Regions from separate parts of the Streptomyces sp. NPDC048825 genome, predicted to be linked through region 2. Evidence: riboswitches for the same ligand, from Rfam matches in the RefSeq annotation. Region 2 holds a riboswitch; the other holds the start of a gene.
What was found. A riboswitch is a leader RNA that binds a small molecule or an ion and turns the genes downstream of it on or off. The one in region 2 is predicted to bind glycine.
Positions count from the first base shown of each region.

Region 1: another riboswitch for glycine. It lies ahead of gcvP (aminomethyl-transferring glycine dehydrogenase); the one in region 2 lies ahead of gcvT (glycine cleavage system aminomethyltransferase GcvT).

Region 1 covers NZ_JBICUR010000027.1:7,163-22,305, reverse strand. The annotation lists gene ACGFNK_RS41950 (Clp protease N-terminal domain-containing protein) at 134-667, opposite strand; gene ACGFNK_RS41945 (SRPBCC family protein) at 973-1,404, shown strand; gene ACGFNK_RS41940 (PadR family transcriptional regulator) at 1,519-2,142, opposite strand; gene ACGFNK_RS41935 (PhzF family phenazine biosynthesis protein) at 2,329-3,138, shown strand; gene ACGFNK_RS41930 (CPBP family intramembrane glutamic endopeptidase) at 3,194-3,994, opposite strand; gene ACGFNK_RS41925 (hypothetical protein) at 4,193-4,420, opposite strand; partial or broken gene ACGFNK_RS41920 (hypothetical protein) at 4,365-4,614, shown strand; gene ACGFNK_RS41915 (glutamate--cysteine ligase) at 4,658-6,178, opposite strand; gene ACGFNK_RS41910 (hypothetical protein) at 6,841-7,434, shown strand; gene ACGFNK_RS41905 (DUF5999 family protein) at 7,821-8,027, shown strand; gene gcvP (aminomethyl-transferring glycine dehydrogenase) at 8,140-11,025, opposite strand; glycine riboswitch at 11,208-11,304, opposite strand; gene ACGFNK_RS41895 (PRC-barrel domain-containing protein) at 11,425-11,796, shown strand; gene ACGFNK_RS41890 (DNA polymerase IV) at 11,851-13,212, opposite strand; gene ACGFNK_RS41885 (MerR family transcriptional regulator) at 13,325-14,002, opposite strand; gene ACGFNK_RS41880 (bifunctional nuclease family protein) at 14,248-14,721, opposite strand; gene ACGFNK_RS41875 (MerR family transcriptional regulator) at 14,808-15,143, opposite strand, start outside.
Region 2 covers NZ_JBICUR010000016.1:1,592-16,734, forward strand. The annotation lists gene glyA (serine hydroxymethyltransferase) at 1-348, opposite strand, end outside; gene gcvH (glycine cleavage system protein GcvH) at 363-752, opposite strand; gene gcvT (glycine cleavage system aminomethyltransferase GcvT) at 892-2,025, opposite strand; glycine riboswitch at 2,180-2,294, opposite strand; gene ACGFNK_RS32535 (AAA family ATPase) at 2,493-3,188, shown strand; gene ACGFNK_RS32540 (enhanced serine sensitivity protein SseB) at 3,332-4,108, shown strand; gene ACGFNK_RS32545 (enhanced serine sensitivity protein SseB C-terminal domain-containing protein) at 4,295-5,083, shown strand; gene ACGFNK_RS32550 (ABC transporter permease) at 5,480-6,490, shown strand; gene ACGFNK_RS32555 (ABC transporter substrate-binding protein) at 6,552-8,336, shown strand; gene ACGFNK_RS32560 (ABC transporter permease) at 8,453-9,451, shown strand; gene ACGFNK_RS32565 (ABC transporter ATP-binding protein) at 9,448-10,545, shown strand; gene ACGFNK_RS32570 (ABC transporter ATP-binding protein) at 10,569-11,768, shown strand; gene ACGFNK_RS32575 (thioesterase family protein) at 11,901-12,749, shown strand; gene ACGFNK_RS32580 (TetR family transcriptional regulator) at 12,850-13,467, opposite strand; gene ACGFNK_RS32585 (hypothetical protein) at 13,533-13,766, shown strand; gene ACGFNK_RS32590 (DUF4190 domain-containing protein) at 13,798-14,076, shown strand; gene ACGFNK_RS32595 (cysteine desulfurase family protein) at 14,129-15,143, shown strand, end outside.

The sequences.
Region 1 (15,143 bases), on a different contig from region 2:
TCTCGACGGCTGGACGGCTGGAAGGCTGGCGGTACGCACGACTGCGGACGTCCCCCCGGAAACCGCCCGCAGCACAACTGGGGAGCGTCAGCCGTGACAGCTCAGGCTCGTGACAGCTCAGGCTCGTGGCCGCTCAGGCTTCGACGCCGGGCTCCACCGCGGCGTCAAGACGGGCCCGTAGCGTCGCCACGTCGACTCCCGCCCGCTCCAGCACCTCCACGGCCCGGGACTCGGGATCCGCGACGATCGCCGCGAGCAGGTCGATCCCGTCCGCCGGTTCGCCACCTCGCCGCGCGGCGAGCGCGCACGCGTACTCCATGGCGCCGGCCGCCACCGGGGACCAGCCGTCCTCGCGCACGGTCGGCACGGCACCGGAATCCTCCACGCCGCTCTGCCAGCGCAGGCCGTAGCCGATGCTGCGCTGCACGAGATAGCCGAGCAGCCGCGGGATCCGAGGCCCGTCGTCGACGACCGCACGCACCTCCGGGTCGGACTCGAGGAGCGTATGCAGCAGATGAGCCGTGTCGATCTGCCGGTCCCCGTCCCGCAGCGCCCTTCTGCGCGCACCGGCGACCACCGCCGCAAGCTCCTTACTGAGCCCGGCCTCGATGTCCATACGGTTCAGGCCACGATCGGCGGCCTGCTGCCGGGGGATACGCGGTTGCACACCCCTTACCCCATCAGCCCCTTCGAGCCGAGTCATCCCCGGCGGGAAGCATTTTCGCGTCCGACACAAGTTGGGCAGGCGTAGGCGGATTCTCCTCCTTACGGATGACATCACGCCCTTGTCCCTGACGGAGCGCGCGCCGCCTTGCCTCGCGCCGCAAGCGCAACCACCCTGCCCCGGCACACGCTCACAGGGACCCCAATTTTCTGACGGTTCATCAGTATTGAATGTTGCGGGCCCTCCGGCTACGTTCCGCGACACCGGAGCTGCGCCCGGCGCAGCGCCTGACACGAAGGGGTGGTCGCATGGCCGAAGTCAGCGCGGAAGCACGGATCGAGGCGCCGGCCGAGAAGGTCTGGGCGCAGCTCACGGACTTCTCCTCCTACGGGGAGTGGAACTCCACGCACACCAGCTTCCCCAAGGGCGGCCCTCAGACCCTCGAAGTCGGCGGCACCTTCGAGGAGCACATGAAGCTGATGGGTTTCCCCGCTGAAATCGACTGGACCATCGAGCAGTTGGAGCCCGCCCGCACGCTGGCCATCCGCGGCAAGGGACCGATGTCCGTGACCGTCGCGACGCGCTACACACTCACACCGGAGGGCGAGGCCGCCACTCAGGTCCGTATCGACGGGGAGTTCACGGGCGCCGCCGTCTCACTGATGGCGGGCAAGCTCAAGGACTCGGCGACTGCGGCCCTCAACGAATCGCTGCGCAAACTGGGCGGGTTGGTCACCTAGAACACCCAGAACCCCGTCACCACAGAGCCGGCCACCCCATGCCGAAGGGGGTACTTCGCTGCCGAAGTACCCCCTGTGCGGGCCATCGGACCGTGAATACCGGCCCTCATCCCGTCAGTCCTCGTCGGCGAGGATCAGGTACAGCTTCTTCCGGGCTTCGTTGATGACGGACAGCGCCTTCTCGCGCTGCTCCTTGCTGCCGGTCTTCCAGACCTGGCCGAACGCCTCCATCAGACCGAAACCGGCCTGCCGGATGTCGCTCAGCGCCTCCCAGTCGACCCCGCGCCCGGCCTCTTCCCAGGGCGCCTCGGGGCCCTCGTCGGCCGCGGTGCGGCCCGCCTCGGTGAGCGAGAACAGCTTCTTGCCACCCTCGGTCGCGCTGGTGATCAGGCCTTCGTCCTCCAGCAGTTGGAGGGTGGGGTACACCGAGCCGGGGCTGGGCTTCCATGCCCCGCCGCTGCGCTCGGCGATCTCCTGGATCATCTCGTAACCGTGCATGGGCCGGTCCTTCAGCAGAGCCAGGATCGACGCGCGTACGTCGCCGCGCCGCGCCCTGCCGCGCGGCCCGCCCCGTCCGCCACGGCCACCCCAGGGTCCCGGACCGAAGCCCGGCCCAAAGGGACCGAAGGCGGCGCGGCGCCCTTCGAAGCCTCCCCGGCCATGCGGGCCGGGTCCGCCGTGTCCCCGTCCAGGACCGGGGCCAAAGCCCGGTCCGAATTCCTCTCCATGGGAACGCATCGCAATCACTCCATTCCATCGTTGATCGGTCGCGATGCGTCAACGATATATCGTGATGGCTCGCCTGGCAAGCCCCCTCCTGACAGCGCACACGTCCGCACCCAACCCCCGAAACAGCCCACCTCCGGTCCACGCACCCCGAATTGGCCTTGGCCTGCGACTGCGGCCCCGGCTTAGCGTCAGCTCATGCGGATTCGAATCGTCGACGCCTTCACCGACCGCCCCTTCGCCGGCAACCCGGCCGGGGTCCTCCTCCTCGACGCCTTCCCCGACGACGCCTGGCTCCAGAGCGTGGCCCTGGAGGTCAACCACGCGGAGACGGCGTTCGCCCACCCCCTCCCCGAGGGCGGCGAAGCCGACTGGGCACTGCGCTGGTTCACGCCCGTCACCGAGGTCGCCTTGTGCGGCCACGCGACACTCGCCACCGCACACGTGCTGGCCACCACGGACGCCGAACGGGGCCCCGTACGGTTCGCGACCAGAAGCGGCGTACTCATCGCCACCACGAACGACGACGGGTCCATCACGCTGGACTTCCCGACCGCACCACTCACTCAGGTCGAAGTCCCGGCGGGCCTGGCCGAGGCCCTGGGCGCCGAGCCGCTCACCGCGCACGACACGGGCCCGAACGTCGGCGACCTCCTGGTCGAACTGGCCGACGAGAAGACCGTTCTGGGCCTCACCCCCGACCACAGGGCCCTCGTCCGGCACTCCGAGCGCGGCATCATCGCCACCGCCGTCGCCGAAGACCCTTCACAGGGCCATGACTTCGTCTCGCGCTGCTTCTTCCCGAGGATGGGCATCGACGAGGACCCGGTCACCGGCAGCGCCCACACGGCGCTCGCCCCCTACTGGTCCGAGCGCCTCGGCCGCCCCGACCTCACCGGCCTCCAGGCATCCCCCCGCTCAGGCCTGGTCCACACCCGCCTCCACGGCGACCGCACCCTGCTCACGGGCCGCGCGGTCACCGTCATCGAGGGCGAACTCCACACCTGAACAGCACAGAAGGGGCGTACGACGTGCTCGTACGCCCCTTCCAGATCCGTAACGTTCACGCAGTGGGCAGCCACCCCACCTTGCCCGCCAGCAGCGCGTACCCCACGAACGCCCCGATGTCGAGCAGTGAGTGGGCGACCACCAACGGTCCGACGCGGCCCCAGCGGCGGTACAGGTAGACGAAGACGACGCCCATGACCATGTTCCCGATGAACCCACCGATGCCCTGATACAGGTGATACGAGCCGCGCAGCACGGAGCTGGCCATCAGCGCGGTACCCGGCGTCCACCCCAACTGCCCGAGCCGGCGCAGCAGATACCCGACGACGATCACCTCCTCCAGGACAGCGTTCTGCACCGCGGAGAGGATCAGCACCGGGTACTTCCACCACACGTCGGGCAGCGATTCCGGAACCACCGTGAGGTTGAACCCGAGGCCACGGGACGCCAGATAGAAGGCGATCCCCGTACTGCCGATCACCGCTGCGATCGCCGCACCCCGGCCCAGATCCGGCCACGGACGAGTGCGGTCGAAGCCGATGGTGCGCAACCCCGCCCCCTCGCGGAGCAGCAGGTGCGCGACGAGCAAAACCGGGACCAACGCCGACGTGATCCCGAACAACTGCCAGGCCAGATCAAGCCATGGACGCCCCGGTGCCGCCGAGGCGTTCAGATTGGCCGCCTGATCCTTCAGGCCGCCCGGCTTCGTCACCGACCCGACAAAACTGATCAGCGCGGAAACCCCGCTCGCACCGAGCGACACCCCCAGCACGAGCAGCAACTCATCGCGAAAAATTCGTCGCGCCGGCTGCTCCGCTGGAAAAGCATCGGCCACCGACCCCGCCTCCGCCTGCACACGTGCCTCCAATTGTGTAATCCCGTCTCATCCCCATCCTGGCCCCCGCCAAGGTGTCGAAAGGAGCTACGAAGATCGTGCGCGACAGGCCATCGGGGGACGGACGCCGTACGGGGCGTACCTCCCTTTCACGCCTCGTCATGCGGCCGCCGTACGGCTCACGGCTCAAGCAGGGGAGGGGCACCACCGCATGGGACGTCACAGCTTGCCTGACCGGGGCGGGAGGAGCACAGCCGACCCCCGTCCACGCGCGCGACGCCGCAGGGTGGCGATCGCGACCGCGCTCGTTCTCTCCGTCGCCGGGGGCAGCGTGGCGGCAATCGAGGGCGGGCTGCTGCCCCTCCGGCCGACCTGCCAGGACAGCGCCGTACGCCTGACCGACTGGGTCGACGAGGACCCGGGCAGCATCTCGCGCTCCGAGCTCATCGCCGAGCTCCAGAGGCTCACCGATCCGGAGCGCCCGGTGCCACTGATCGCGATCGCGGGGCCCGGACGCCGACCAGGACGAGGTCGACCAGATCGCGAAGACGACGGGCGGCTCGGGCCATCTGGTCACCGACCCGTCCGAGATCCACTCGGTGATCCTCAAAACCATCGTGCGGGCGGGCAGCCGGAGTTGATCGCCGCAGCGGGATCCCGGGCTCGCCGAGCCGGATCGCGGGGTCACGCCAGCGGGATCGCCGGCTCCGGCAGCCCCACCGGCCAGGTGTGTACCGGCTCACCGAGGTGCATCAGCTCGCAATAACGTTTCGTCATGGCGGCCAGCGCCGCCCCCCGGTCCATGCCGGTGTCCAGCGCCCGGTGGAATGTACTGGCTTGCCAGGACGCCCCGTTCACCCGGCTTCTGCACCGCTCCTCGATCACCCCGAGGTAGAGCTCCCGATCGGCCGGCTCGACACCCCACGCGTCCAGACCCGCCTCCGCGAGCGGCAGCAGCTCGTCCAGCACCAGCTGCACCGCGGGCACCCGCGTCGTCCCGCCGTACCGGCCGCGCCGCGGCCACTGTAGGTGTGCCTCGATGCCATACCGGCACGCGTGGTCGAAGTTGGCGGCGGCGGCCTCGAAGGGCAGCCGCGTCCACACGGGCCGGGCGTCCTCGGCGAGGGCGCGTATGAGCCCGTAGTAGAAGGCCGTGTTGGCGATGACGTCGGTGACGGTCGGACCGGCGGGCAGTACGCGGTTCTCGACGCGCAGATGCGGAACGCCGTCGTCGATGCCGTACACCGGGCGGTTCCAGCGGTAGATGGTGCCATTGTGCAGCACGAGTTCGCCGAGCCGGGGGATGCCGCCGCCGTCCAGGACGCGCTGTGGATCCTCGTCGTCGCAGATCGGCAGCAGGGCCGGGAAGTAGCGCAGATTCTCCTCGAAGAGGTCGTACGCCGACGAGATCCACCGCTCTCCGAACCAGGTGCGCGGACGCACCCCCTGGGCCTGCAACTCGGGCGGACGCGTGTCGGTGGACTGCAGGAACAGCGGCGGCCTGGACTCGCGCCACAGCTCACGGCCGAACAGGAACGGGGAGTTGGCGCCGACCGCGACCTGCACGGCGGCGATCGCCTGCGCCGCGTTCCACACGTCGGCGAAGCGGCCCGGCGTGACCTGAAGGTGCAGCTGCACGGAGGTGCAGGCGGCTTCGGGCGCTATGGAAGCGGATGTGCAGCTGAGCCGCTCGACGCCGTCGATGTCGAGTGTGAAGTCCTCGCCGCGGGCCGCCACGATCTGGTCGTTGAGCAGGGTGTAGCGGTCCACGTCGGAGAGGTTCGCGGAGACCAGGTCGTCGCGTGCGAGCGTGGGCAGAATGCCGACCATCACGACGCCCGCGTCGACCTCGTTCGCTTTGCGATCGGCATATGCGAGCGAGGTGCGCAACTCCTCGGCGAGGCGGTCGAATACCCGGCCGCCCAGTCGATGTGGGGCAATGTTGACTTCCAGATTGAACATGGCGAGTTCTGTTTGGAAATCACGGCTGGCGATACGTTCAAGTACTTGAGCGTTCATCATGCGCGGCATACCGTCCGACCCCGCGAGATTGAGCTCGATCTCCAGGCCCATGAGGTTCTTCGGGCGGTCGAACCGCTCCTCCGCCAACAGCCGCTCAAGCCCCGCCAGGCACTGCCGGAGCTTGCCTCGGTAGCGCTGCCGATCGGACAGGCCGAACGACGCTGCCTCGACCTTCTCCCCCATCGAAGCGTCCCTCCTCGACTGGGCAGCCCGACAAACCGGCCGCTGACGTCCCGGGTCACGGGGGATGATGCCCAGGCAATGCGATCAATAACGTCCTGGACAGTCCTGTCGGCCGCTACTCTGGACGCAGGATCTCCAGGCACATTCACGCGGCATGAGGCAGGGCGCGGTTTTCGGCCGGGCGATGACCTCTTCTCCGACGAGTTGCGGTCTCGTGAAAAACGCCGACGACATTTGGCCGACCGTTTCGGTGAGGTATCCCGAGGTCATCGCGGGACGCTCATCGAGAATCGGGATCAAAGGCACTTATCGACGACCGAATTGTGCCTAGCCCTTAATCTGCGCAACGGCTAGACGAAACACCGCCTGAACACGGGTCGTATAAACTTCTCGAACGAGGCAGAGAGTCGGCGCTCGTGGTCGCCGGACCTGTCGTCACAGTGACGTCATTCACCGAGAGGTGAGCCGCGCAGCGTCTGATGCGTGCGATCGCAAAGCGACAGAAGAACATTTGATGCGAGCGTACGCGCCAGACGCCGCGCGACAGGCAGCACGGTGGCCCCACAGGCCGGGAACCCCCGCCCCTCTGCCCCAAAGTGCTGACAGCGTCGTCCGCCACCGCCCTCGCGCCACCTGTGCCTGTCGAAGAGAGGCGACTCACCATGCCGCTGCATGTCCCTCCGGCTCCCGCGCCCGCTGTACGTACCGTCCTCACGGCCCTCGGTTCTCCCACCGCCGTCCGCGAGGCACCCACCCCGTCCCTGCGCAACGCCCAGGGCCCCGCGACCCCCGACCTCCCACTGCCCGTCCACGTGCTCGACCGGATCACCCCGGCCGGCGCCTCGGCCACCCGTCTCGCAGGGTGGCGCTTCCTCATCCGCTGCGGTGGGTCTGCCGTGGCGGCTGCCGAGACCAGGCTGACCCCCGACGGATGGGCTTTCTCCCACTTCTTCGAGGGGCCGTACGTCGCCGCCACGGAGCACGCGCTGCGCCAGGCGGAGACCATGACGCAGTCCTACCAGGCCCGCCTGCTCTCCGTACCCGAGCTCTACATGCTCACGCTCTGGCTGCACGGCGACTGCACCGCCGACGGCGCCGAAGGCCACCCCGCCGCCACCGACCTCCTGGTGCCCCTCGCTCCCGCGCCGCCCGGCATCGCCGCGCACCGCCCGCACCGCGTGGCCGAACTGCTGCCCGTCCTGACCAACCGGCTCACCCCCGCCTCCACTCCCCCGCTGCTCGGCTCACCGGCCTGAGCACACCTCGGCTTCCGTGCCCCGCGGCCCCACTCCGGTCGCGGGGCACGCTGCTGCGCGCAGTGACGATGGGGGTCCCCCCGCTCGAGCGAAGCCGAGAGTGGCAGAGGGGACGCAGCGCACGCCCGGCCCATTCTGACTAGACGTATCCGACCATTCCGAACCACCCGAACAGGCGGCCCAGTTGGAATGAACCATCCGCACGAGTGGTGCGTCATCAACCTGTGAGAAGCGCCACTGTGAAATCCCTGCGGATTGACGTTTATAGGGCAACACTGGGTTCCGTACCGACTGACAAACGGGGGGCGGCCATGAACACCTCATCGAGCCGCAGCACAGACCACAAGACGATCACCGACCTCACTACACAGGGAAAGATCCCGCCAATGTGCCAGCACCAGCCACCGTGTCCGACAGCCGACTCCGCCGACCGGGAAGCAGCGCACCTCGTGGCGCACCACCCGGAGCAGGGATGGAGCCTGCTGTGCAACGGCGTCCTGCTCTTCGAGGACACCGGTGAGCTCCTGCCGGACGGCCGGATCATCGCCCCGCACCGACCGCCGGCCGGCGCGCAGGTGATGACCGCCGCCTGAGCCGCACGGGCGCACCACAGGCGACGCCAGGCACGTTGCTCAGACATATGAGGGGCCGGCCCCGGGACATCCCGGAACCGGCCCCGACGTATGCCCGGATGCGATTACGCGGCTACTCGTCGTAAGCGTCCAGCGGCGGGCAGGAGCAGACCAGGTTCCGGTCGCCGTACGCCTGGTCGATCCGCCGCACCGGCGGCCAGTACTTGTCCGCGGCCGACACCCCTGCCGGGAAGACGGCCTCCTCACGGCTGTACGCGTGCTCCCATGCGCCGCCGAGCACGGCCGCCGTGTGCGGAGCGTTCCGCAGCGGGTTGTCGTCCGCCGGCCACTCCCCGGAGCCGACCCGCTCGATCTCCGTACGAATGGCGATCATCGCCTCGCAGAACCGGTCGAGTTCGGCCAGATCCTCGCTCTCGGTCGGCTCGATCATCAGCGTCCCGGCCACCGGGAAGGACATCGTCGGCGCGTGGAACCCATAGTCGATCAGTCGCTTGGCGATGTCGTCGACGCTCACGCCGGTCGCCTTGTTCAGCGGCCGCAGATCGATGATGCACTCGTGTGCCACAAGCCCGCCGGGACCGGTGTACAGCACGGGATAGTGCGGTTCCAGCCGCTTGGCCACGTAGTTCGCGCTCAGCACGGCGACCTGCGTGGCCCGCTTGAGCCCCTCGCCGCCCATGAGGCGTACGTACGCCCAGGAGATCGGCAGGATCCCGGCCGAACCCCAGGGAGCGGCAGAGATCGGACCGACGCCCGTCTCCGGGCCCGCGGCGGGCTGCAGGGGGTGGTTCGGCAGGTACGGCGCAAGATGCGCGCGTACACCGACCGGGCCGACGCCCGGACCGCCACCGCCGTGCGGGATGCAGAACGTCTTGTGCAGGTTGAGGTGCGAGACGTCACCGCCGAAGCGGCCCGGCTTGGCGAGGCCCACCAGCGCGTTCAGGTTGGCGCCGTCCACATACACCTGACCGCCCGCGTCGTGCACCTGCGCGCAGATGTCGGCGACGTGCTCCTCGAAGACGCCGTGCGTCGAGGGGTACGTGATCATCAGCACCGCCAGCTCGTCACGGTGTTGCTCGATCTTGGCGCGCAGGTCCTCGACGTCGATCTCGCCGTCCTCGGCGGTGTTCACGACGACGACCTTCATGCCGGCCATGACGGCGCTCGCCGCGTTCGTGCCGTGCGCGGAGGACGGGATGAGGCAGACGGTGCGCTGCTTGTCGCCGTTCGCGCGGTGATATCCGCGTACGGCGAGCAGGCCGGCCAGCTCTCCCTGCGAACCGGCGTTGGGCTGGAGTGACACCTTGTCGTAGCCCGTGACCTCGGCAAGCTGCTCCTCCAGCTCACGGATGAGCGTGAGGTAGCCCTGCGCCTGCTCGGCGGGCGCGAAGGGGTGCAGCTGCCCGAACTCCGGCCAGGTGACCGGCTCCATCTCGGTGGTGCCGTTGAGCTTCATGGTGCAGGAGCCGAGCGGGATCATGCCGCGGTCGAGCGCGTAGTCACGGTCGGCGAGGCGGCGCAGATAACGCAGCATCGCGGTCTCGGAGCGGTGCTGGTGGAACACCGGGTGCGTGAGGTACTCGTCGGCGCGCAGCAGCGCGGTGGGCAGCGTGTCCTCGGCGGAGGCGTCCAGCGCCTCGATCTCACCCTCGACGCCGAACGCGGTCCACACGGCGCCCAGTTGGGTCCGCGTGGTGGTCTCGTCGCAGGCGATGGACAGCTGGTCGGCGTCGACGAGACGCAGGTTGACCCCACCCTCACGGGCGGCCGCGACGATCTCGGCGGCCCTGCCCGGCACCCGAACGGTGAGCGTGTCGAAGTACGCCGCGTGGACGACCTCGACTCCGCCCGCCTTCAGCCCCGCGGCGAGGATCGTGGCGTACCGGTGGGTGCGCTGCGCGATCGACCTGAGGCCCTCCGGACCGTGATAGACGGCGTACATACCGGCCATCACGGCGAGCAGCACCTGAGCCGTACAGATGTTGCTGGTCGCCTTCTGCCGGCGGATGTGCTGCTCCCGCGTCTGAAGGGCGAGCCGGTACGCCTGGTCGCCGTCCGCGTCCAGCGAGACACCGACGAGACGGCCCGGCAGGTTGCGGGCGAACTTCTCGTGCACCGCCATGTACCCGGCGTGCGGCCCGCCGAAGCCCATCGGGACCCCGAAGCGCTGCGTCGTGCCGACCGCGATGTCGGCGCCGAGCTCGCCCGGCGAGGCAAGCAGCGTCAGCGCCAGCAGATCGGCGGCGACGGTGACGATCGCGCCCAGCTCATGCGCCTGCTCGATGACGGGCTTGATGTCCCGTACGGCACCGGAGGCGCCCGGGTACTGGATGAGCACGCCGGTCACGCCGCGCTCGGCGACATCGGCCGGAATGCCCTCGCTGAGATCCGCGACGACCACCTCGACGCCGATCGGCTCGGCGCGCGTCTCGATGACGGCGATGGTCTGCGGCAGCGCGTCGGCGTCGACGAGGAAGACGCCGTTCTTGACCTTGCCCACGCGTCGCGACAGCGCCATGGCCTCGGCCGCGGCGGTGCCCTCGTCGAGCAGCGAGGCTCCCGACGTCGGCAGGCCCGTGAGGTCGGCGACCATGGTCTGGAAGTTCAGCAGCGCCTCGAGGCGGCCCTGCGAGATCTCCGGCTGATACGGGGTGTACGCGGTGTACCAGGCCGGGTTCTCCATGACGTTGCGCAGGATCACCGGCGGCGTGAACGTGCCGTAGTAGCCGAGCCCGATCATCGAGTCGAGGACCTCGTTACGGTCCGCGAGGGAGCGCAGCTCGGCGAGGACCTCGGCCTCGGAACGCGCGGCCGGCAGCGCGAGCGCCTCGGCGTCCTTGATCACATCCGGCACCGCGGCGGACGTCAGCTCCTCGAGCGAGCCGTACCCCACCTGCGCGAGCATCTTGGCCCGGGCCTCGGTGTCGGGTCCGATGTGGCGCTGCTCGAAGGGGATTCCCCGTTCGAGCTCGGAGAGCGGAATGCGATGGGCGGTCATTTGCGGAGGCCTCCTGGTCTGACACGACCTTCGAGGGCACCACGGCGCGGGTGCCCGGACGGCCTCCCCCTCTGTCATCTCAACCTGAGAGCTTCACCGGTCCGCCGACTGTACGGCGTCCCGGCTTTCACCGTCGGTGAGAGCGGAAGCCGTCAAACACCCGCTCTGCTTTCCAGAGTGGCCTCGTCCGCGCGGTACGTGGGCCTGAGAGATTCCGGGGAGGATTTGCTCCTTCGGCGCCTCCGATGAAGCCTTGGAGGACTCTCCCGCACGGGATCAGCGGCCGTTGACAGCGTACCAGCGGGCATCCCCCGAGTGGCCGCCCACCGCAAAGTGCCCTTTCGTAGTGCTTATGGATGCGTAGTGCTGACGGATGAGTTGTGACCAGATGGAGGGCCCGTGCAGACCGACATCGATCCGCGCAACCTGATCGGCCGCAAGGCGTTCGACCGCGACGGCCACAAGATCGGCACTGTCGACGAGGTATATCTCGACGACGCGACCGGTACTCCGGAGTGGGCGGCCATACGCACCGGCCTGTTCGGCAGAGACGCCTTCGTGCCCCTGGAGCCCAGCGAACTCGTCGAGGGCACCTTGCGGATCCCCTTCGACCGCGCCCTCATCAAGGACGCCCCCGACTTCGGCGTCGGCCGGCACCTCTCCCCGGAACAAGAACTCCAGCTCTACCACCACTACGGCCTCGACGTAACACCCCCGCCTCCGCCCCCGGACCGCGACTTCGGCCACCTCGCAGGCTCGGACGAGCCCTAGGCGGGCTTGCCGAAGTCCGGTGCGGTATTCCCAGCGGAGCGCTGTCGCCGAGGCCTACGGTCTTCGCGACACCAGCGGCAGCGGGTCCGCCGGCTCCAGCTCCGGATCGTCGATCCGAAAGGTGCGTACGCGCCCGGGTTCGGAGTCGGGCGTCTCGAACCGCACCGTGACCCGCCCGATGCCACTGCCCTGCACCCACCCGTGCCCGAACTCGGCATGCCGTACGTCATGCCCCGCGGCCCACCGCCGCACGGCAGGCGCCTCCTGCTCATCGGCCGGCTCCTGCGCCTTGTCCTGCGCCGAAAGCTCCGGCTCACCCGCGTGAGCCCGTGCCTCGGCCTGCGCCCGAACCTGCGCGAAGAGATCCTCCTGTGTGTAGTCGGCGAGCCCAGAGACCCCGACTCCCAGCAGCCGTACGCCTCCGGTGGTGTCCACGGACTCCAGCAGCCGTGCGGCCGCCTCCCGCACCACCGCGGCGTCGTCCGTGGGACCCCGCAGAGTCTCGGAACGGGTCAGCGTCGAGAAGTCGTACCGCCGCACCTTGAGGACGATGGTCCGCCCCGACAGATGCGCGCCGCGCAGCCGCCGCACACACCGGTCGGCGAGCCGCTGCACCTCCATCCGCACCCGCACCCGGTCATGGATGTCCACGTCGTACGTGTCCTCGACGGACACCGACTTTGTGTCCCGCTCGGCCACCACGGGCCGCTCGTCGTGCGCGAGCGCCATGGCGTACAGCGCGATTCCGTGGGCCTTTCCGAGGAGCCGTACGACCTCGTCCTCACCCGCCTCGGCGATCTCCCCGACCGTCGTGATCCCGGCCCGCCGCAGATGGTCCCCGGTGGCCGGCCCCACCCCGGGCAATGTGCGCACCGACATGGGAGCGAGCAGTTCGCGCTCCGTCCCCGGATCTATCACCACCAGCCCGTCGGGCTTGGCCTGCTCTGAGGCGATCTTCGCGAGCATCTTGGAGGCCGCCAGCCCCACCGACCCGGTCAGCCCGGTGACGGCCCGGATGTCCGCGCGCAGCTTCGCCCCCGCCAGCCGGGCCGAAGCCTCGTCCCAGGCCGCTTCCCCGGCCTCCAGATCGACAAAAGCCTCGTCCAGGCTCAGCGGCTCCACCAGCGGCGACAGCTCGCGCAGCAGCCCCATCACCTGCTCACTGATCTCCCGGTAGAACCCGAACCGGGGCACCAGATACGCGGCGTTCGGCGCCAGCCGTCTCGCCTGCGCCATGGGCATCGCGGAATGGACTCCGAAGACCCGGGCCTCGTACGAGCACGTCGCGACCACACCCCGTGGCCCGAGCCCACCCACGATGACCGCTTTCCCGCGCAGGCTCGGCTTGGCCGCCTGCTCCGCCGAAGCGAAGAAGGCATCCATGTCGAGATGCAGGATCGTGGGCGCGGTTCTCACATCTCCGATGCTGCCCTACGCCACTGACAATGCGCCCGTACGCAGCAGCCTTCGCCCCTCGGTGCGCAAGCCCTGCCCCCTCGATGTGCGGGGCCCTCCGGTAACCGCTCGCTCAGACCGCGCGGTTGCGACGCCGCGCCAGCTCGTCCGCGGGATGGTGCCCGACGAGCGTCTCGCCCGTGTCGACGCGCTCCCCGTGCAATTGCGAGAGCGCGCTCTCCACGTCCCGCCAGACCACCCCCACGGCGATCCCGAAGATGCCCTGCCCACCCTGGAGCAGCGCGTGGACCTCGTCGGGCGAGGAGCACTCGTAGACCGTCGCCCCGTCGCTCATCAGCGTCATGCGCTCGAGGTCACGGAATCCGCGCTCCCGCAGGTGCTGGACCGCGGTACGGATGTTCTGCAACGACACACCCGTGTCGAGAAACCGCTTGACGATCTTCAGGACGACAACGTCCCGGAAGCTGTACAGCCGCTGTGTCCCCGACCCGTAGGCAGGTCGCACACTCGGCTCGACGAGGCCTGTGCGGGCCCAGTAGTCCAGTTGCCGGTAGGTGATGCCCGCGGCAGCGCAGGCCGTGGGACCGCGATAGCCGATCTCCTCGGACGCCACCCCGCCACCGTCCGGCGCCGGCGTCGGCCGCTGCTGTGGAGCGTGGTCGGCCGCGCCGCCATGCTGGGGATACCCCATGCCCGAGCGGAGCCGAGAGCTTGGGGGAGGGTACGGGCCGCTCTCCACCGGACTGCGTCCGGGGGCGCCCCCAGCCGTACCGTCGCCGCTGTTTCTCACGCCGACCTCCGTCCCCTTGACCTGCCTTCTCGACGGTAGGCAGTCACGGGGGGTGCGTCAACGACCACCGCACTCGGCACGCCGAGTGATAATCACCCTAAGAGTGGTTTCCCGTGCCCCACCGCGGGGAAAGGCTAGCCGAATGCTCCCCGCCCGACCCTCGCACGCCCTGTCGTCCGGTGGTCCCGGAGGGTCACTGGATATTCGTCCCGCAGCCCCAGCTCGGTTGTGGGCGTCAGGCCGGGTCACTGGCTGTTGGTGCCGAAGTCCTCGGGCGAGATCTGGTCGAGGAACTCGCGGAACTTCTCCACCTCGTCCTCCTGCTCGTCCGGAATCGCGATCCCCGCGTCGTCCAGCACCCCGTCGCTGCCGTAGATCGGCGTCCCGGTGCGCAGCGCCAGCGCTATGGCGTCGGACGGCCGGGCGCTGACCTCGACCCCGCTGGCGAACACGAGCTCCGCGTAGAACACACCGTCCCGCAGGTCCGTGATGCGCACCTCTGTGAGTTCCTGGCCGACGGCCTCCAACACGTCCTTGAACAGGTCGTGCGTCAGCGGTCGCGCGGGAGCCATGCCCTGCTGTGCGAAGGCGATCGCCGTCGCCTCCCCCGGCCCGATCCAGATGGGGAGGTAACGGTCGCCTCCCACTTCACGCAGGAGCACGATCGGTTGGTTGGAGGGCATTTCGACCCGGACACCTACGACGTCGAGCTCGTTCACACAGCAACCCTAGGCCGTGCTCGGCATCTTTGGGTAGTCGAGCACGGAACGGGCGGCGGATCCGGGCTCGGTCACATGCCTCGGGTTCAATGCAGCCGTACTCCGAGCGCGGACTGCACCAGCGCGGCATGCAGCTTCACCGCGAGTCCCGCCAGCTCCCTGGTCCGCGCCTCTGCGTGTGCCCTGGTCTGCGGATTGCGGTGCAGACGGAGCGGGGCGACGACCTGGTCGACGAGTCCGGCGTCACGGTCGGCGGCGGCCTTCACGGCGCGCAGATGCCGCGGCTCGATCCCGAAGCGCCCGAGTTCCACGACAAGGCCGGCCACGGTCACCGCCTCGGCGTCGTAACCCCCGTCCGGCAGCGGCGTGATGAGGCCGTACGACTCCCACTCGTCGAGCTCCTGCTCACCGATCTCGGCGGT
Region 2 (15,143 bases):
GATCGTGTCGCCGGGCTTGAGCAGGGCGAACATCGCTGCGGCGTTGGCCTGGGCACCCGAGTGCGGCTGGACGTTGGCGTGCTCGGCGCCGAAGAGCTCCTTGATCCGCTCGATGGCGATCCGCTCGACGACGTCGACGTGCTCGCAGCCGCCGTAGTAGCGGCGGCCCGGGTAGCCCTCGGCGTACTTGTTGGTGAGGACCGAGCCCTGGGCCTCCATGACCGCGACCGGAGCGAAGTTCTCCGAGGCGATCATCTCCAGGGTGGACTGCTGACGGTTCAGCTCGGCGTCGACGGCGGCGGCGACGTCCGGGTCGAGTTCGTGCAGGGGCTGGTTCAGAAGCGACATCAGTCAGGAGTCCTTCAGGAGGCGGAGTCGGAGCCGGAGAATTCGGTGTACTCGGCGGCGGAGAGCAGGTCCTTCGGCTCCTCCGCGATCCGTACCTTGAACAGCCAACCGCCCTCGAAGGGCGCGGTGTTCACCAACGCCGGGTCGTCCACGACGTCCTGGTTGATCTCGGTGACCTCACCGGTGACCGGCGAGTACAGATCGCTGACCGACTTCGTCGACTCCAGCTCGCCGCAGGTCTCGCCCGCGGTCACCGTGTCGCCGACCTCGGGGAGCTGGACGTAGACGACGTCGCCGAGCGCGTTGGCCGCGAACTCGGTGATGCCGACCGTCGAGACGCCGTCCTCGGCGACCGACAGCCACTCGTGCTCCTTGCTGTAGCGCAGCTGCTGGGGGTTGCTCATGGCTTGAATTCTCCTGTACGCGGGGGACTGGTGATGAACGGGGTGTCATGCGTGACGAGACCGCGGATACCGGCGGCAGATACGAGACGGCACACGGGAACGTACGTCACGTCGGCGCGCTGCCGAACCGTCGGCGGGACTACTTCTGGCGCTTGTAGAACGGCAACGCCACGACCTCGTACGGCTCGTGGCTGCCCCGGATGTCCACGCCGACACCGGGTGTGCCGGGCGCGGAGTGGGCGGCGTCGACGTACGCCATCGCGATCGGCTTGCCGAGGGTCGGCGAGGGCGCGCCGGAGGTGACCTCGCCGATGACCTTGCCGTCGGTGACGACCGCGTACCCGGCGCGCGGGACTCGGCGGCCCTCGGCGATCAGTCCGACGAGGACGCGTGGCGGGTTCTCCTGAGCCCTGGAGGCGGCTTCGGTGAGCGCCTCGCGCCCCACGAAGTCGCCCTCCTTCTCGAACTTCACGACCCGCCCGAGCCCCGCGTCGAAGGGTGTGAGCGAGGTCGACAGTTCGTGCCCGTACAACGGCATGCCCGCCTCCAGACGCAGCGTGTCCCGGCAGGACAGGCCGCAGGGGACGAGGCCCACGGAGGAACCCGCCTCGGTCAGCGCCTGCCACAGCTTCTCCGCGTCGGCCGGGGCGACGAAGAGCTCGAAGCCGTCCTCGCCGGTGTAGCCGGTGCGCGCGATCAGGGCCGGGACGCCGGCGACCGTGCCGGGCAGGCCCGCGTAGTACTTCAGTCCGTCCAGGTCCGCTTCGGTGAGCGACTTCAGAATGCCGGGGGACTCGGGGCCCTGGACGGCGAGCAGCGCGTACGCGTCGCGGTCGTCGCGGACGTCGGCGTCAAAACCGGCGGCGCGCTCGGCCAGTGCGTCCAGGACGATCTGCGCATTACTCGCATTCGCGACGACCATGTAGTGAGAAGACCCGGCCTCCGTCTCTCCGAGCCGGTACACGATCAGGTCGTCGAGGATGCCGCCGTCCTCACGGCAGATCATGGTGTAGCGGGCGCGGCCGACCTTGACGCTCCCGAGGTTCCCGACCAGCGCGTAGTCGAGCAGCGCGGAGGCCTCCGGTCCGGTGACCGTGATCTCGCCCATGTGGGAGAGGTCGAAGAGACCCGCCTTCGTACGCACGGCGAGGTGCTCGTCGCGCTCGGAGCCGTACCGCAGGGGCATGTCCCAGCCGGCGAAGTCGGTCATCGTGGCGCCGAGCGAACGATGGAGTGCATCGAGTGCGGTACGGCGTGGAGTGGTGCTGCTCATCGGACAGGGCTCCCAAGGCATGACGGCGAGGTCGTTCCTCCCCATCTGTCATCGGAACCTGAGAGGTTCGCCGTGACCTGTACGGTCAATGGCTTGCACCGTGGGTGGAGCCGACCCCCTGGCTACCAGGGGACGGCCCGCTTTTCAGATGTGCCTCGCCCGCGCGGTAACGGGGCCTGAGAGATTCAAGGGAGGGACTTGCTCCTTCGGCGCCCGGACAGTCGTACACCTTCGTGTACACGTGCCCGGAACTCTCCCGCGCGGATTCAAGCGGCCTGTATGCAGTTGGCGCGCACATCATCGCACGCATCGGTGCGGCACGGCAGGGGGGACTTCCACAGGGGCTCAGAGGCGTTCACGTCATTCACAGAGATCTGTGACGGGCCTGTGGCATGGCAAGAACGAAAACGACAGGGTGCACGCATTACCTTCTCTTTACACTCGACGGGGATGGGTCTCCCGACCCCATGGGGAGGACGAACAGCGTGAACAGGACCACGGCGTACGCGACGGGTGCCGCCGTCGCACTGCCCAAGCAGCCCGCTGTCCCGGCTGTCCCGGCCAGGGAGGCGTGCGGCCGGCTCCCGGCGCCCGTCGTCCGTGATCTGCGGGAGCGTGCGGGACACAGTCCGCACGGCCTGCGCTTCGGCGCGGCCGATTTCGTCGTGGTCACGGGCCTGCCGGGCAGCGGCAAGTCGACCCTGATGCGCCGCGCCGTGACGGGCGTGCGCATCGACTCACAGGACACCCGCGACCGCTGGGACCACCGCCTGTCCCGGTTTCTGCCGTACGCGGTCTACCGCCCCCTCGTACGGGCCGCGCACTACGCGGGCCTGCGCCGCGCCCTGCGCTCCGGCGAGGGCGTCGTCGTGCACGACTGCGGCACCCAGGCCTGGGTGCGCAACTGGATCGCGCGCGAGGCCAGGCGCCGCGGCGGCACGCTGCATCTGCTGCTGCTCGACGTCCCGCCGGACACGGCCCTGGACGGCCAGCGCGAGCGCGGCCGCGGGGTCTCGCGGTACGCCTTCGCCCGGCACCGCGCCGCGGTCGCCCGGCTGCTGCGCTCCGTCGAGAAGGGTGACCTGCCGGAAGGCTGCGGTTCGGCCGTCCTCATCGACCGGTCCGCGGCGGACGTGCTGCGGCGGATCGACTTCGGCGACTGAGCGGGATCGGCTGCGGCGACTGAAACGGCTCACGCCAGCCGGGCGCTAGGGTTTTCAGTCGCAGCGGTCGCTGCCCCGGCGGTGGTATCCGGCCTATCCGGCACTGGTTCCGGCAGTGGTTTTCGAGCAGGTGGTAGAGGCAGATGGACTTCCCGGCACAGGCGCACCCCCATCCACACGTCGGCTGGCCCGGCAACGAGTTGGAGGAGGTGCTCGCCGCGTCCCTCGGCGCTCCGGCGGGGCCCTCGGCGGCTGCCCGGATCGTGGAGGTCCTCGGACGCAGCTTCCTCTGGGTGCCACTGCCGAACGGCGGCGGCCCGCACAGCGGCCCGCTGGACCTGCCCGCGATGGAGCTCGGCGGACAGGCGTACGTCCCGGTCTTCAGCTCGGCGCAGCAGTTCCGGCAGATCGCCGGCGACCACATGGCGTACACGATCGCGCCCGCCGTCGAGTTCGCGCGCGGACTGCCGCCGCACGTGGGCATCGCGGTGAACCCGGAGGGCACGGTAGGCATCCCGCTGCCCCCGCCCGCCGTCGCCGAGCTGTGCCGCTCCGGCCGCACCGAGCTGGACGGCCCCGCGAGCGGCGGCCGGGTCCGCCTGTTCGAGCCCGACTGGCAGCAGGACCCGGTGGACTTCCTGACGGCCGCCTCGACCGAGTTCGAAGCCACCGGCGCCGTACGAACCGCCCGCCGCTGCCTGGCAGCCATCGAAACGGCCGCCCCGGTCCTCTTCGTAGGCGTAGAACTGACTTCCTGGGACCCCGAAGCCCGAACCCGCCCCCTGGACGCCCTGGGCAGAGCCCTGACCCGAGCCCCAGCCCCCTGGCCAGTCAACCTGGTCTTCCTGGAAGCAGCCCATGACCCGGTGACGACCTGGCTACGAGAAAGGGTCCGCCCCTTCTACCAAGCTTCGCTGTAGCGCGCCCCGAAGGGGGCGCTCTGCAAGGGGCGCGGGGCTGTGACATATGCGGCTCCGCCGCGGGGCGCGACCGGCTCCGACGCACCCGCCAAAAACGACATCGAGCCCCGAGCTCCAATCGGTTCCGCCAGCGCAGCGCATAAGCTGGTTTCATATCCGAGTCAACTTCTCGAAGGGGCGGTACAGGTGAGCGCCAGCGGCATCGCGGCCGGGCAGGTCGAGCACATGCTGCGCCAGGTCACGCCCGGGCGTTACGACGCCTACGAGGCGCTCCTGCGGGCGCTCGCGGCCCCCTCGGCGGGCCAGATCTGGATGCTGCTCTGGCACGGCCAGGCCGGCTCACCGGACGCCCAGTACGGGAACATGGAGGTGGAGGGCTTCAGCTACGCGCCCTGCGTCACCTCCGCCCAGGAACTCTCGGCCAGCGGCTGGAACCGTTCGTACGAAGTCGTCGACGGCCTCGACGTGGCCCGCACCCTCTACCCCGACCACTACGGCCTGTGGCTGAACCCGCACGCGCCCGGCGGCGGCGTCGGCGTCCCCTGGCTCGACCTGCGCCGCATCGCCACCGGCCTGGAGCGGCAGCCTGCCGGCCCGCTCCGGATGGCCGAGCCGAGCATCGAACTCCCGCAGTTCTACGCCCTCCTGGCGCAGAACGCGCATCGCACCGCCGCCGTGCGCTCGCTGCGCCGCGCCTGGGTGCAGCCCGCGCTGGGCGCTCCGTATCTGGCCATCGGGCTCGATGTGTACGACACGAGTCCGCCCGCCGTGGACTCGGTACGGGCGATGATGCAGCAGTCGATCGGTGTCGTGCCGGAGGGGCTGCCGGTGTCGACCGTCGCGATGTCCGACGAGTACGACCCGGTGGCCATGTGGATGCGGGCCATGACGCGCCCGTTCTACGACCGCGAGGCCCACGCGGCCCCCGCGCAGGCTCCGGTGGCGGGCGGATACGGCTACCCGGACTCGTACTGACACGCTCGTACTGACGCTCCGTCGGACTCCGCCCGGCCCGGCTGACCCGGGCTCACCTCGCCGGATCCCTTCCGTTCGCCTTTCGTTCGACCTCGATTCGACTTCGGATCTGGTTCGGGTTTATTGTCCCGATCTACGCGAGTAAATGTGGCGTGTGACTCTTGGGTATCAACTGTCCCGCGTCCGCACCTCGTTACGTACCGTTCGGATAACGGAACGTCCCAGACAGCATCACGTTTAGGCATCCATTCACCGCCAGGTCTGGCAACAGATCGCTGAACCGTTGAAGACTCCGGCTTCGGGGGTGTTCGCCCCTGTGTACGACGGACTGATCACGCCGCTTACAAGCGGCATGTGGGGGCCGGCTACAGCCGGTTGAGAGGGGTCGCTGCCACGATGACGGCACCATTGCACGAGCCGACCGCGGAAGCGGCCCCGAGTGCTGCCGAGGAGGCGGTGCTCGCCGGCTCCGCCGAGGGCAAGGCGGTACAGGGGCGTTCCCTCGGCCGGATCGCCTGGGAGCGCCTCAAGCGCGACAAGCTGGCCCTCACGGGCGGCGTCATCGTGCTCGCACTGATCGCGATCGCACTGCTCGCACCGGTGATCACCAACCTGGTCGGGCAGGACCCGGAGACGCACCACGAGGACCTGATCGACCCTCTCTTCTCAACCCCCAAGGGCTCCTGGGGCGGCATCAGCGCGGACCACCCCTTCGGCGTCGAACCGGTCAACGGGCGTGACGTGTTCGCCCGCATCGTCTACGGCGCCCGTATCTCGCTCCTGGTCGGCTTCCTGTCCGCCCTCGTCGCGGTCGTGCTCGGCACGGTTCTGGGAGTTCTCGCCGGTTACTTCGGCGGCTGGCTGGACGCGGTCATCAGCCGTGTGATGGACGGTCTGCTGGCCTTCCCGCAGCTGCTCTTCATCATCGCGCTGGTCTCGGTCATGCCGAACCAGATGCTGGGCCTCACCGGCACGGGCGTGCGCATGTTCGTGATGATCCTGGTGATCGGCTTCTTCGGCTGGCCCTATGTCGGACGTGTGGTGCGCGGCCAGACGCTCTCGCTGCGGGAGCGCGAGTACGTCGAGGCCGCCCGCAGCCTCGGGGCCGGGCGGCTGTACATCCTGTTCAAGGAGCTGCTGCCCAACCTCGTCGCGCCCATCATCGTGTACACGACGATGATGATCCCGACCAACATCCTCACCGAAGCGGCACTCAGCTTCCTGGGCGTGGGCGTCAAGCCGCCCACAGCCTCCTGGGGGCAGATGCTCTCGAGCGCGATCGACTACTACGACTCGGACCCCATGTACATGGTGATCCCGGGTGTAGCGATCTTCATCACCGTGCTTGCCTTCAATCTCTTCGGCGACGGCGTGCGCGATGCGCTGGATCCGAAGGGTTCCCGCTGAACTGCCGTACCCCCAGGGCCCGTCATCTGTCGGCGGGCCGCTACACACACGGAGGATCCGAGTGACTACCCAACGCACCACAGGGCGGCGTAAGCAGGCCGTGGCCGCCGCCGGCGTGGTCGCCGCGCTGCTTGCCACGGCGGCGTGCGGCGGCGGCGGCACCGACGAAGGCGGGGAAGGCGGCGCGGCCGGCTTCAATGCCGCCAACAACAAGGTCGCCCAGGCCTCCGAGGTCAAGAAGGGCGGCGAGCTGAAGTTCGCCGGCGTCCAGGACGCCGACTCGTGGGACACCACGCGTGGCTACTACGGCTTCGCCTGGAACTTCATGCGGTACTACAGCCGCACGCTGGTGACCGGCAAGACGGAGCCCGGAGCGAAGGGCGCCGAGGTCACCCCGGACCTCGCCACCAGCACGGCGAAGATCACCGACGACGGCAAGACGTACACGTACACGCTGCGTGACGGGGTGACCTGGGAGGACGGCAAGCCGATCACCTCCAAGGACGTCAAGTACGGCATCGAGCGCCAGTGGGCGCAGGACGTGCTGTCCGGCGGTCCCGTCTACCTGAAGGACGTCCTCGACCCCAAGGGCGAGTACCCGGGCCCCTACAAGGACACGTCCGCGGACAAGCTGGGTCTGAAGGCGATCGAGACCCCGGACGACAAGACCATCGTCTTCAAGCTGCCCGCGGCCAACTCGGACTTCGAGGACATGCTCGCCATGGCCTTCGCCTCGCCGGTCCGTCAGGACAAGGACACCAAGTCCAAGTACGGCCTGAAGCCGTTCTCGTCCGGCCCGTACAAGTTCCAGTCGTACACGCCGAACAAGAAGCTGGTCCTGGTCCGCAACGAGAACTGGAAGCAGGCCTCGGACCCGATCCGCAAGGCGTACCCGGACAAGATCTCGCTGACGCTGTTCACCAACGCCAATGACATGGACCAGCGCCTGATCAACGGTGACTACGATCTGGACATCAACCAGACCGGCATGTCCCCGCAGGGCCGCACCACTGCCCTGAAGGAGCACAAGGGCAACCTGGACAACCCGGTCTCCGGCTACGTCCGCTACGCGGTCTTCCCGCAGAGCGTGAAGCCGTTCGACAACGTGGACTGCCGCAAGGCCGTGCTCTACGGCGCCGACCACGAGTCGCTGCAGACCGCGCGGGGCGGCCCGGTGGCCGGCGGTGACATCGGCACCAACATGCTGCCGCCGTCCGTCCCGGGTGCCGAGGGTCAGAAGTACGACCCGTACGACATGGCGGGCGCGGACAAGAAGGGCAACGTCGCCAAGGCCAAGGAGGCGCTGAAGGCCTGCGGCCAGCCGAACGGCTTCAAGACCACCATCGCGGTCCGCAACAACAAGCCGGTCGAGGTGGCCACCGCCGAGTCCCTGCAGGCGTCGCTGAAGAAGGTTGGCATCGACGCCGAGATCGACCAGTACGACGGTGCGCAGACCAGCGGCATCATCGGCAGCCCCTCGAACGTGGTGAAGAAGGGCTACGGCATCATCATCATGGGCTGGGGCCCGGACTTCCCGACTGTCCAGGGCTTCGGGCTGCCCCTGTGGAACAGCAAGTACATCCTTGAGAGCGGCAACAACAACTACGCCCTGATCAAGGACAAGACGATCGACGGTCTCTTCGCCGACTACGTCACGGAGTTGGACGACGCGAAGAAGGAGCAGCTCTCCACGGAGATCAACCACAAGGTCATGGAGGGCGGCTACTACCTGCCCTTCGTCTTCGAGAAGTTCATCAACTGGCGCGGCAACAACCTGGCGAACGTCTACACGACCGACAACTACAGCGGTCAGTACGACTTCGTGAACCTGGGTCTGAAGAAGTAAATCCGACCGGCGCACCCGCCATACGGCACGAAAGGCAGGTGAAGGCCGGCGCGGCGTGATCCGTGGGCCACCGGAAGACCTCCGGTGGCCCACGGTCCGCCGCCGGGCCGAGAGCAGTGCTCGCTTACCTCACCAGGCGGCTCTTCGCCGCCGCAGTGATGCTGGTGGTCATCATCCTGGTGGTCTTCTGCATCTTCTTCCTCGTCCCCCGCTGGGCGGGCGTGGACCCGGCCACGATGTTCGTGGGCAAGCAGGCCGACCCACAGGCCATCGAGGACGTGCGCCAGAAGCTCGGCCTCGGCGAGCCGATCCTCGTCCAGGTCTGGGAGTTCTTCAAAGGCCTCTTCATGGGTCGCACGTACGCGGCGGGCGGCGACGTCACGGAGTGCGCGGCCCCCTGCTTCGGCTACTCCTTCCGCAACGAGCAGGCCATCTGGCCGGTGCTCACCGACCGCTTCCCGGTGACCCTGGCCCTCGCGCTCGGTGCCGCCGTGCTGTGGCTGCTGTTCGGTGTCGCGGCGGGCGTGCTCTCCGCGCTCAAGCGCGGCTCCCTGTGGGACCGCGGCGCGATGGTCGTCGCTCTCGCCGGTGTCTCGCTGCCCATCTACTTCACCGGCCTGCTGTCGCTGGCGATCTTCAGCTATGGACTCGGCTGGCTCGACGCCCAGTACGTCCCCATCGAGGAAAGCTTCACCGGCTGGCTCGGCGGCATGATCCTGCCCTGGATCACGCTCGCCTTCCTCTACGCGGCGATGTACGCCCGGATCACCAGAGCCACGATGCTGGAGGTCATGGGCGAGGACTACATCCGCACCGCCCGCGCCAAGGGCCTGCGCGAGCCTGTCGTCATAGGCAAGCACGCCATGCGTTCCACCATGACGCCGATCCTCACCATGCTCGGCATGGACCTCGGCGCCCTGATCGGCGGCGCGATCCTCACCGAGACCACCTTCAGTCTTCCCGGCCTCGGACAGGCGGTCCTCAAGGCGATCAGCGACAAGGACCTCCCGGTGATCCTGGGCGTCACGCTGATCACCTCGCTCGCGGTGATCGTCGCCAACCTCGTCGTGGACATTCTGTACGCCGTGATCGACCCCCGAGTGAGGCTCGCATGACCGAACTCAGCAAGAGCGGGGCGGCGCTGGGCGAGCCCGTGAAGGACTCGCCCGCCCCGACCGCCTTCCTCGAAGTCCGCGACCTGAAGGTGCACTTCCCGACCGACGACGGACTGGTCAAGTCCGTCGACGGGCTCAGCTTCACGCTGGAGAAGGGCAAGACCCTCGGCATCGTGGGCGAGTCCGGCTCGGGCAAGTCGGTGACCTCGCTCGGCATCATGGGCCTGCACACCACCGGCCAGTACGGCAAGCGCAAGGCGCAGATCTCCGGCGAGATCTGGCTGGACGGCACGGAACTGCTCACCGCCGACCCCGACCACGTACGCAAACTGCGTGGCCGCGAGATGGCGATGATCTTCCAGGACCCGCTGTCGGCGCTGCACCCGTACTACACGATCGGCCACCAGATCGTGGAGGCGTACCGCATACACCACGACGTCGACAAGAAGACCGCGCGGCGGCGCGCGATCGAGATGCTCGACCGCGTGGGCATCCCGCAGCCGGACAAGCGCGTCGACGGCTACCCGCACGAGTTCTCCGGCGGTATGCGCCAGCGCGCAATGATCGCGATGTCGCTGGTCAACAACCCCGAACTGCTCATCGCGGACGAGCCGACGACCGCCCTGGACGTGACCGTCCAGGCGCAGATCCTCGACCTGATCCGGGATCTGCAGAAGGAGTTCGGCTCCGCGGTCATCGTCATCACCCACGACCTGGGCGTCGTCGCCGAGCTCTCCGACGACATCCTGGTGATGTACGGCGGCCGCTGCGTCGAGCGCGGCCCGGCCGAGAAGGTCTTCTACGAGCCCCGGCACCCCTACACCTGGGGCCTGTTGGGCTCGATGCCGCGCCTGGACCGCGACCAGCAGGAGCGGCTCATCCCGGTCAAGGGCTCCCCGCCCTCGCTGATCAACATCCCGTCGGGCTGCGCCTTCAACCCGCGCTGCCCGTACGCGGACGTCCCCAAGGACAACGTCACCCGCACGGTCCGCCCCGAGCTGGCCGAGGTCGGCAGCCACCACTGGGCCGCCTGCCATATGACGCAGGAGCAGCGGGAGCGTATCTGGACCGAAGAGATTGCGCCCAAGCTGTGAGTGAGAAACCCGAGGACGCGGCAGTGACCAAACCCGCAGAGAGCGACGGCGCGGGCCCGAAGACGGCCCCGGGCGCGACCCTCACCAAGGACGCCGCCCCCGGCGAGACCCTGCTGAAGGTGACCGGGCTCCAGAAGCACTTCCCGATCCGCAAGGGCCTGCTCCAGCGGCAGGTCGGCGCGGTGCGGGCGGTCGACGGCATCGACTTCGAGGTCAAGTCCGGCGAGACGCTCGGCGTCGTCGGCGAATCGGGCTGCGGCAAGTCGACGATGGGCCGGCTGATCACCAGGCTGCTCGAACCGACCGCCGGCACCGTGGAGTTCGAGGGCAGGGACATCACGCACCTCGGGGTCGGCGGTATGCGCCCGATGCGCCGTGACGTCCAGATGATCTTCCAGGACCCGTACTCGTCGCTGAACCCGCGCCACACGATCGGCACCATCGTCGGGGCCCCCTTCAAGCTCCAGGGCGTCACGCCCGAGGGCGGCATCAAGAAGGAGGTCCAGCGGCTGCTGTCGGTGGTCGGCCTCAACCCCGAGCACTACAACCGCTATCCGCACGAGTTCTCCGGCGGCCAGCGCCAGCGCATCGGCATCGCCCGCGCGCTCGCGCTCAACCCGAAGCTGGTCGTGGCGGACGAGCCGGTCTCCGCGCTGGACGTGTCCATCCAGGCGCAGGTCGTGAACCTGCTGGACGACCTCCAGCAGGAGCTGGGCCTGACGTACGTGATCATCGCGCACGACCTGTCCGTCGTACGCCATGTCTCGGACCGTATCGCGGTGATGTACCTCGGCAAGATCGTCGAGCTCGCGGACCGCGACTCGCTCTACAAGGCGCCGATGCACCCGTACACCAAGGCGCTGATGTCGGCCGTGCCCATCCCGGACCCCCGGCGCCGGGCCGCCAAGAGCGAGCGCATCCTGCTCAAGGGCGATGTGCCCTCGCCGATCTCCCCGCCGAGCGGCTGCCGCTTCCACACCCGGTGCTGGAAGGCCACGGAGATCTGCACCACCAAGGAGCCGCCGCTCCTTGAGCTGAAGCCCGGTCAGCAGGTCGCCTGCCACCACCCGGAGAACGCGGAGGACCAGGCGCCGCAGGACACGGTGCTGCTGTCGGCGGCGAAGGAGGCGGTGGAGCTGGTGCCGGACGCGGTGGTGGCTGCGGACGCGGCTCAGAAGGCTCGGGTGGAGGAATCGGGCGAGGCGTCCAAGGACGCCAAGTAGTAGCCCACGCACACGGAAACGGGAGAGCGCACACGCGCTCTCCCGTTTCCGTTTCCGTGTCAGCGGGGAGATGTCACGTGGCCGAAACCTCAAAAGCTACTGCTTAGTAATTTCTTGTTGTACCGTTCAGGCATGTCAGAAGCAGCTCTCGTACAGGCAACGATCGGCGACAGCGAGTTCGACCGCGACACCGCGGTCACGCGCCGCGCACCCGGCGTCTACGACATCGACCTGTCCGCCGGATGGACGATCATCAACGCCGTCAACGGCGGTTATCTGCTGGCCGTTCTGGGCCGCGCACTCGCGGACACCCTTCCGCACGGCGACCCGTTCACCATCTCCGCGCACTACCTGACCGCATCCGAGCCGGGTCCGGCGGTCGTCCGCACGGACCTCGTACGCACCGGCCGCACTCTGTCGACGGGACAGGCGTCCCTCTTCCAGTACGACGACCAAGGCCGGGAGGTCGAGCGCATCCGCGTTCTCGCCTCCTACGGCGACTTGGACGAACTCCCCGACGACGTACGGACGTCGGCGAAGCCGCCGGCGATTCCGCCGCTGGACCAGTGCTTCGGCCCCGCCGATGCGCCCGCTCCCGTCCCCGGCAGCTCCGCCATCACCGACCGGCTGATGCTCAAGCTCGACCCCTCCACCCTGGGCTGGGCCCTCGGCTCGCCGTCCGGCAAGGGGGAGATGCGGGCCTGGTTCGGGCTCGCCGACGGCCGGGACGCCGACCCCTTCTCGCTGCTCCTCGCGGTCGACGCGCTGCCGCCGACCGCCTTCGAACTGGGCCTGTCCGGCTGGGTCCCGACCGTCGAGCTGACCGTGCACATACGCTGCCGTCCGGCGCCGGGTCCGCTACGGATCTCGATCACCACGCGCAACCTCGCCGGCGGTTTCCTGGAAGAGGACGCCGAGGTCTGGGACAGCGCGGACAGGCTGGTGGCGCAGTCGCGACAGCTCGCGCGGGTCAGGCTCTGACCCTGTTCAGTGCAGGGCGATCAGGCGACTGAAGGGCGCGTACGACGGCTTCGTACGCGCCCTTCGTATGCATTCTTCGTGAGCGTCCCTGCACGGGAGTTCACCCCAGCCAGTGACGGCGGCCGACGGCGATCAGGCGCATACGGCGGGTCGCCACCCGGATGACCTGACCCTGCTCCTCGGGGGACGCGTCCAGGAGGTTGGAGGCGGTCATCAGCATCTGGTCGACGTACAGACCCGCGAGCATCAAGAGGTCGTCGTCGTTCCAGCCGGCCGACTCCGGGTGCTCGGCCAGTGCGGTCCTCACCTCGTCGGTGAACCGGGCGAGTTGCTCCGCTATCGCGGCCCGGACCTTCTGGACTCCGCCATTCCGTTCACGGGCGATAAAGCGGATGTGTGCCGGGTACTCGCGTACGTGACGGGCGATCAGCTCGACGGCGCGCTCGATACGTTCGTCGCCGTCGCCGGCTGCGGACACCGTGCCGGCGATCACGGCGTGCAGGCTGCCCAGCGCCTCCTCGACCAGGGCCACACCGAGATCCGCCGTCGAGGGGAAGTGCCGGTAGAAGGCGGTCGGGGCGACGCCCACGGCCCTGGTGACCTCGCGCAGGCCCAGACTGCTGAGGCTCTGCTCCTCCAGCAGACCCAGCGCGGCGTCCAGGAACGCCTGCCTCGTCTTCTGTTTCCGGGCCTGCCGGACGCCGAGGGTGTGACTCATGCCATGCAGTTAACAACTGTTCTCTGTGATTTGAAAAGTCATGAACGCGCTAGACTGGGAAGTCAGTGAACAACTGTAGCTACAAGCGTTCACTGATCAACGATTACGACCCACGACACCACGAGAGGCATCTCATGCTGTTCCTCGTCGCGGCACTCCTGCTGCTGGGCGTCGTCCTGGGCACCGTGGCCCACGCGCCGCTCTCCTTCACCCTCGTCGCCGCCGCGGTCATCGGCGTCTGGCTGGCCGTGTTCGCGGCCCGCGAGCGTCACTCACGCCGCCACGAGAACACCAACTGACCACGTCCCTACGCCTGTTGGGAGCAGACTCATGCAGCTGACCACCGCCGCGCCCCAGCGCCGTAACGCCGTCCGTCGTGACGCCGACGGCATGGCCGTGGCGTCCTTCATCCTCGGCCTTGTGGGCCTCCTGGTCTTCAACATCTTCCTGGGCCCCATTGCCATAGCCCTGGCCTCGGTGGCTCTTTACCGCAACACCACCCGCCCCGGCCGCGCCTATCTGGGCCTGGGCCTCGGCGTCGCCGACCTCCTGGTCCTGGCGGCCTTCATGTCGGCGGACAACACGTTGTCGTGGAGCCTCGGCAGCTGACGGACCGGCCCAACGGAGCCACACCACAGCGGGCTCTAGAATTGGGCCCACCATGGCATACCTCGACCACGCCGCGACCACCCCCATGCTCCCGGAGGCGGTCGAGGCAATGACCGCCCAGCTGAGCGCAACCGGCAACGCCTCCTCCCTGCACGCAGCCGGCCGCCGCGCGCGGCGAACCGTCGAGGAAGCCCGCGAAACCCTGGCGGCAGCCCTCGGCGCACGCCCCAGCGAGGTGGTCTTCACCTCCGGCGGCACCGAGGCCGACAACCTCGCCGTGAAGGGCCTGTACTGGTCCCGCCGCGACGTCGACCCGTCCCGCACCCGGGTCCTCGCCAGCCCTGTGGAGCACCACGCCGTCCTCGACGCCGTGCACTGGCTCGGCGAACACGAGGGCGCCACGGTCGAGTACCTCCCGGTCGACCCGTACGGCCGCGTCCACCCCGAAGCCCTGCGCGAGGCCATCGCCCGCAACCCCGACGATGTGGCCCTCGCCACGATCATGTGGGCGAACAACGAGATCGGCACGGTGCTGCCGGTCCGCGAACTGGCCGATGTCGCCGCCGAGTTCGACATCCCCCTGCACGCCGACGCCGTCCAGGCCTTCGGCCAGCTCCCCGTCGACTTCGGCGCCTCCGGGCTCGCCGCGATGTCCGTCTCCGGCCACAAGATCGGCGGCCCGTACGGCATCGGGGCTCTGCTCCTCGGCCGCGAGTACAGCCCCGTACCCGTCCTGCACGGCGGCGGCCAGGAGCGCCACGTCCGCTCCGGGACCCTGGACGTGCCCGCCGTCGCCGCGTTCGCCGTCGCCGGCCGGACCGCCGCAGAGCAGCGCGAGTGGTTCGCCCGCGAGATCGGCGCCCTGCGGGACGACCTGATCGACGCCGTACGCAAGGCCGTCCCCGAGGCCATCCTCGGCGGCGACCCGGCCGGCGAGGGGCGACTGCCCGCGAACGCCCACTTCACGTTCCCCGGTTGTGAGGGCGACTCGCTGCTGCTGCTCCTGGACGCGCAGGGCATCGAGTGCTCCACGGGTTCGGCGTGCACGGCGGGCGTGGCCCAGCCCA